2 regions of the Pantoea sp. SYBGC1 genome follow, and region 2 is predicted to be linked to the other one. Evidence: predicted binding sites of a transcription regulator. Region 2 holds the regulator's gene; the other holds the start of a gene.
The links. Region 2 encodes LexA, which represses DNA repair genes until DNA is damaged. Its sites were predicted from a motif close to TNCTGTATGTACATACAGNA; they were not measured.

Region 1 (3,595 bases), on a different contig from region 2:
ATACTGCTGCAACAAACAATCCGATATAAGTCCACATACGCAGCGGGAAGGTTGAAAAGCTTGTAATGCCCTCCAGAGCCAGATTCCACAGCTTCCAGCCATTAAACTTTGATGTGCCGGCCACGCGCTCAGCCCGGGTGTATTCAACCACATCTACACGGCCGCCTACCCAGGACAGGATACCTTTCATAAACAGGTTGCGCTCCGGAAGGAGTTTGATGTGCTCGACCGTTTCACGCGACATGAGGCGGAAGTCACCAACATTCTCTTCAATCGTTGGCGAGCTGATTTTGTTATGCAGGCGATAGAACCACTCCGCTGTTTTCCGCTTCATATGCCCGTCTGTACTGCGATCTGCACGCTTCGCCAGTACCACATCAGCTCCTGCCCGCCAGCGCTCAATCAGCTGTGGTATGACATTGATCGGATCCTGCAGATCAACATCAATCGGGATAACCGCATCACCAGTTGCATGCTCCAGGCCAGCGAACAGTGCTGGTTCCTTACCAAAATTGCGCGTAAATGAGAGCGCTTTAACCAGAGGATCTGACACCGCCAGGGCATTGATAATTGCCTCAGTTCCGTCTTTGCTGCCGTCATTAATAAACACGATTTCTATCTCATGCGCGGTGAGTTCCCGGCGTACTTCCTGATAGAAAATAGGTATCGCGTCTTCTTCATTAAAAACGGGGACTACAAGGGATATCTTCATTTTGCTTCCCTGAAAACGATGTATTTTGAATAGATGAAGCCACAGAACAGGCTTATCGCGGAGAAAACTACCAGGGTAATCAGTGGCGACAATCCCGACTTATCCGCCGCCCAGCCGACAGCAGAGGCCAGAGAGCCCATAAAGGCGACATAAATCATGTAGCGGAGGGTTGTTGTCTCAGAGTTGAACGTCCAGCGGGCATTTGCAAAAAATGAGAACGTTACTGCCACGCAAAAGGCGCCGAAGTTAGCAAGCGACTGAGTAGCATCAGAGGTGCAGAGGATCAGATAAAAGACTGCCCAGTGGATAGCGGTGTTCAGTACGCCGATACTGAGATAGCGCGAAAATAGTTTGAGCATAACGTTTAGCTTAAGTTAAGAGTTGCACGATCTTATACATCGTGAAACAGACTGCAACCCTTTAGGAACAATCGCATAAAAAAAGCTTTGGTAACAGGGTAATCACAACAGCGCCACTAAGCGTGAACCATCAGGCCTGCCCAGTGGCTACGCCTGCTACACAGAAGCGTTGAAGCGCGTTAACTGACACGTCGCATCCAGAACGGTGAAGCAGCTACTCAGGCCGGGTAGCATGAATCACCGCAGCCTGACAACAGAAAAACGAAAGAGAGTGCGCCATTAAATTTGGCCGTTGCACTACAGAAAATAATCAGCGGGATATGATACGTATATAAGATAAACAGTGTCTTTCTTTTCGATATATAGAACAGCGTGATGTGACTTTTATGGAAAGCAGGATAGCGAACAATTAAAAAATAATGCCTGCACATCTTTAAGCCAATAGCCTGTGCTGGACATGGATTTTAAAGCTGAGACTCATCCTTTCTGATTACACAATAAAAAGCTTAACGTTACCGCTGTTTCTTCAGGAAAACACAATGCACTGTAGATTAAAACCCGCCGGTAAGCGGGTTTTCAGGCTTTGCCATTACGCGGCCATCTGACGGCACAGTTCTGCACAGTGATGACAGGCTTTTGCGCATGCCTGGCAGTGATCGTGCTGATGCTGGCCGCACTCATCGCCGCATTTCTGGCAGATCTCAGCACACAGCTGGCAGAGCGCGGGGGCAAATTCGCTCTTCAGCGTCATAAATTGTGCCGCGAGACGACAGATATTCGCGCACTGCATATCCATGCGAATGCACTCGCGCATCATCTCCAGGTTTTCCTCTTTAAGGCATGAAGCGGCACAGTTATCACAGGCGGCTGCACACAGGTAGCAGGCTTCAAGGCACTGTTTGTATTGATCCAGCATATCTTCTCCTTAGTCAGGGTTACCTGTTAAGCCTGGAAAAAATATCCGATTATGCAAATTGCGAATACGTTAATAATTTTTTCAGCACTGCGCTTATTTTATGATTCTGCCCGCGCGCCAGATAGCCAGCTGCGTGAACATTCATCGATTAACGCCTGTAATTCACTCAATTTGTCTTATCCGCTCAGGCTTTACAAAAACATCAGGCGTATTTGCTTGATCGTTTACGGGATCTGCTATTACTGTATTTATATACAGTAATCATTTTGAGACCATGGATATGGAGCTTTTACACCCGGCGGACATCCGCGCCATCCTTGAATTACCGCTTTACGTCAGCCGCGTTCCGTGCGGTTTTCCTTCGCCGGCTCAGGATTACGTTGAGCAGCGAATCGACCTGAACAGGCTGCTGGTGCAGCATCCCAGCGCGACATATTTCATTAAGGTCAGCGGTGACTCAATGATTGAAGGGGGCATCAACGACGGCGATATGCTGGTGGTAGACAGCTCAATCAAAGCCGGACACGGTGATGTGGTAGTTGCTTCAGTTTGTGGCGAATTTACGGTTAAGCAGCTTATGCTGCGCCCGTTCCTGCATCTCAGGCCCATGAATGCGGCGCACGCGATCATTGCGATTGAGGACGCCGATCAGTTTGAGATTTTTGGTGTGGTCAGACACGCCATCAAGACGATAGGCCCGTAAATGTTTGCGCTGGTGGACGTTAACGCGTTCTATGCGTCGTGTGAAAAGATATTCCGGCCAGATTTGAAAGACGAGCCGGTTGTGGTGCTGAGTAACAACGATGGCTGCGTGATCGCCCGGTCGGCTGAGGCCAGAAAGCTGGGTATCAAAATGGGCGCGCCCTATTTTAAAATGAAAGATGAACTGACGCGGCACAATGTGCGGGTGTTCAGCTCGAACTATGCGCTCTATGCCGATATGAGTGACCGGGTCATGACCACGCTGGAGGAGATGGCAACCGCCGTTGAAATCTACTCGATTGATGAAGCGTTCATGGATCTGACCGGTTTCGGACGTTATAAGCCGCTGGAAGCGTATGGCAGAGAGATCCAGCAGCGGATATACCGGGAAATGCATCTGCTGACCGGAGTGGGTATTGCTCAGACTAAAACGCTGGCAAAACTGGCTAACTATGCGGCCAAAAAGTGGACCAAAACCGGCGGGGTGGTGGATCTGTCGGATGCAGAGCGACAGCGCAAGCTTATGGCGCTGGTGCCGGTAGAGGAGGTATGGGGCGTGGGCGGCCGGATCAGTAAAAAGCTGAACGCCATGGGCGTGATGACGGCTAAAGATCTGGCTGACCAGAGTCCCTGGGTTATCCGCAAACACTTCAGCGTGGTGCTGGAGCGGACGGTCAGGGAGCTGCGCGGTGAATCCTGCCTGGAGCTGGAAGCGTTAGCGCCTGACAAACAGCAGATAGTGTGCTCGCGCTCTTTCGGCTCACGCATCACTGATTATCGCGATATGCGCGAGGCTATCTGCAACTTTGCGGTGCGGGCCGCAGAGAAGCTGAGAGCAGAGCGCCAGTACTGCCGGCAGATAGCGGTGTTTATCCGTACCAGTCCGCACGCCGGCGATGAGATATT
Region 2 (3,595 bases):
TCGCGCTGCCAGTGATGACGCCAGATCAGCCCGAGCGTAATGCCTCTCAGCGCGAGGAATACGGTAATAGCCAGCCATAAACCATGATTTCCGAGCCACGGCAGCGTCAGCAGCGTCAGCGCATAGCCCAGCGCCGCCAGCAGCATGCTGTTGCGCATATCCCGGCCGCGCGTGGCTCCGATAAACATCCCATCCAGCAGATAGCACCAGACGCCAGCCAGCGGCAGGATCACCTGCCAGATAAGATAGCGGTCGGCCGCCTCACGCAGCGACTCAATTGAGGTCAGCAGCGCAACAATTGCCGGGCCGCAGAGGGCGTAAATCACAGCGAACAGCAGCGCCACAATGCCCGCCTGCCGGCAGGCGGCATACCAAATCAGCCGCAGCCGGCTGCGATCGCCTGCGCCGGTCGCCTCACCGGAGCAGGCTTCCACCGCATACGCAAAACCATCCAGCGCATAGGCGGTAAAAGTCAGGAACATCAGCAATACCGCATTGACCGCAACCACGTCAGCGCCGAGTCGCGCGCCCAGCAGCGTCAGCGAGGCGAAACAGAGCTGCAGCAGCAGCGAACGCAGCATGATGTCGCGGTTAAGCCGGAACAGGCGCGCGGCGTCGCCGCGCCAGCTGGCTTTAAGCAGCGATAATGATATGCCGCGCAGCGCCAGCACCCGCGCCACCATCCAAACCCCCACGGCCAGCGTCACATAGTCCGCGACGGCGGTGGCCGCTGCGGCGCCCGCCACGCCCCAGTGCCACTGCAGAACAAACAGCAGATCGAGCAGGATATTCACGACGTTGCCGGTGATAAGCAGCACCATCGGCGCGCGCGCATACTGTACGCCGAGCAGCCAGCCGAGGATCACCAGGTTTGCCAGCGTGGCAGGCGCGCTGAGCCAGCGGATAGCGATAAAGGTTTGCGCCTGCTGCTGCACCGCCTCGCTGCCGCCCATCAGCGCGGCTGCCAGCTCGCTGACCGGCGTTCGTAGCACAATGAACAGCACGCCTGCCGCCAGCGCAATCAGCATCGGCTGGATCAGCGCGCGCGCCAGCGCTGGCTTATTGCCGGCGCCGAACGCCTGCGCCGTCAGGCCAGTGGTGCTCATGCGCAAAAAGAGCAGCAGCATAAAGACAAAGCTGGTGGCCGTTGCGCCCACGGCTACGCCGCCGAGGTAAACCGGGCTGTCGAGGTGGCCAATGATAGCCGTATCCACAATGCCCAGCAGCGGTACGCTGATATTAGAGAGGATCATGGGCAGCGCCAGGCGCCAGAGCGTGCGATCAGAAGAGGTAAACAGCGGCATCAGCCAGTCCTGTTATTGCGGGCAACGCGCCTCATGCAGCTGCACGGCGCCACGGTTGGAAGCAGAGGGGTAATATAGCAGACCGCGGCCTGTGCAGGCACAGACCGCAGCGGGGGGGCTAACCAGGTATTACAGCCATTCACCGGTGCGGACAATACCGACAGCCAGACCTTCAACGGTCAGAGACTGCTGGCGCGTATCCACTTCGATAGGCTGAAAATCGCTGTTTTCCGGCAGCAGATGCACGATAGCACCCTGCTTTTTCCAGCGTTTTACGGTGACTTCGTCATCAATGCGCGCTACCACGACCTGGCCATTACGCACATCCTGGGTTTTATGCACGGCAAGCAGATCGCCATCCATAATTCCGATATCTTTCATCGACATGCCGCTAACGCGCAGCAGAAAATCCGCGCTCGGCTTGAACAGGTTAGCATCGACCTGATAGTGGGTCTCGATGTGCTCCTGAGCCAGCAGCGGCTCGCCGGCAGCGACACGCCCGATCAGCGGCAGTCCGCCGCTTGTCTCTTCTTCCATCAGCAAGCGAATGCCGCGCGAGGCGCCAGAGACAATCTCAATGACTCCTTTACGCGCCAGCGCTTTCAGGTGCTCTTCAGCCGCATTGGGTGAGCGGAAGCCCAGCTGTGAAGCAATTTCAGCACGCGTTGGCGGCATGCCGGTTGAATTAATATGGTCGCGAATCAGGTCATAGACCTGCTGCTGCCTGCTGGTTAACGCTTTCATCCCGCCCCCTGGTTGTTTATACAGTCGCTGTGAGTATATACAGGTATTGGCGAAATGAAAACCGCAGCTGCGGCAAAAATCAGCGATATCTCGGTACGGGCGGCCTTAATATGCGCGCGGCCAGAGCAGCGTGATCCAGACAAACAGCGCGAGAAGGATCGTCAGCAGCACGGCGGCAGAACCCATATCCTTGGCGCGGCCCGCCAGCGGATGACGCTCCTGGCCGATTCTGTCGACCACCGCCTCAATCGCGCTGTTGAGGATTTCCACTACCACCACCAGTATCACCGAACCAATCAGCAGCACGCGCGTCACTGCGTCCACATCCAGCCAGCAGGCGACGACCACCGCAATCACCGCTGCAACGGCCTCCTGACGAAAGGCCGCTTCATGTTGCCAGGCCGCGCGAATGCCCTGCCAGGAGTAGCCCGCCGCTTTGATGATACGTAGCAGGCCGGTAACGTTATTTGCCATGAATAGGGAACCCTTGAGTAATTTTGGCGTCAATGAGTGCGCAGCGTGCGATGGCACAGCCACAGATCTTCGCTGCACTTTCTGGTATGCTTGCCGCGCTTTGCTAACAAGAGGCTTCAAGTTGTCTATGTCAGGTTGGCGTAAACTCTATTACAAATTATTGAATTTACCACTCTCTATTTTGGTAAAAAGTAAGGTCATACCGACCGATCCGGTTTCGGAGCACGGTATCGATCCCACCCGTCCCGTGATGTATGTTTTGCCTTATGATTCAAAGGCGGACCTGCTTACATTGCGTAACCAGTGTCTGCGGCTTGATCTGCCCGATCCGCTCGCGCCGCTGGAGATTGACGGCACGCTGCTGCCGCGTCATGTGTTTATCCATGATGGCCCGCGTGTCTTTCCTTACTACGTGGCGAACCCGGAGTCAGTGAAACTGTTTCACGACTATCTGGATCTGCATCGTAATAACCCGCAGCTGGATGTCCAGATGCTGCCGGTGGCGGTGATGTTTGGCCGTGCGCCAGGGCGTGAAATTCAGGGCGAGCCTACGCCGCATCTGCGCGTACTGAATGGCGTACAGAAGTTTTTCGCCATTCTCTGGCACGGCCGCGACAGCTTCGTCCGCTTCTCTTCCACCGTCTCGCTGCGCCAGATGGCGACCGAACACGGCACGGATAAGTCGATTGCACAGAAGCTGGCGCGCGTGGCGCGTATTCACTTTGCCCGCCAGCGTCTGGCTGCGGTAGGACCCAGCCTGCCCGCCCGTCAGGATCTGTTCAACAAGCTGCTGCAGTCGAAAGCGATTGAAAAAGCGGTTGAAGATGAAGCGCGCAGCAAAAAGATTTCGCATGAAAAAGCGCAGCAAAATGCCGTTGAGATGATGGAAGAGATCGCGGCAGACTTCTCGTATGAGGCGATTCGCGTTACCGACCGCATTATGGGCTGGCTCTGGAGCCGCCTCTATCAGGGCATAAGCGTCAACGGCGGCGAGCGCGTGCGTCAGCTGGCGCAGGATGGACATGAAATAGTCTATGTGCCTTGCCATCGCAGCCATATGGATTACCTGCTGC

Region 1: a site for LexA is predicted at 2,228-2,247, ahead of umuD (translesion error-prone DNA polymerase V autoproteolytic subunit). Genes of this name have one in related genera too.

Annotation. Positions count from the first base shown of each region.
Region 1 covers NZ_JBXUNM010000001.1:813,516-817,110, reverse strand. The annotation lists gene AC2CF9_RS03880 (glycosyltransferase family 2 protein) at 1-712, opposite strand, end outside; gene AC2CF9_RS03875 (GtrA family protein) at 709-1,071, opposite strand; gene AC2CF9_RS03870 (four-helix bundle copper-binding protein) at 1,661-1,987, opposite strand; gene umuD (translesion error-prone DNA polymerase V autoproteolytic subunit) at 2,268-2,690, shown strand; gene umuC (translesion error-prone DNA polymerase V subunit UmuC) at 2,691-3,595, shown strand, end outside.
Region 2 covers NZ_JBXUNM010000010.1:61,258-64,852, reverse strand. The annotation lists gene dinF (MATE family efflux transporter DinF) at 1-1,304, opposite strand, end outside; gene lexA (transcriptional repressor LexA) at 1,434-2,048, opposite strand; gene AC2CF9_RS15220 (diacylglycerol kinase) at 2,154-2,522, opposite strand; gene plsB (glycerol-3-phosphate 1-O-acyltransferase PlsB) at 2,650-3,595, shown strand, end outside.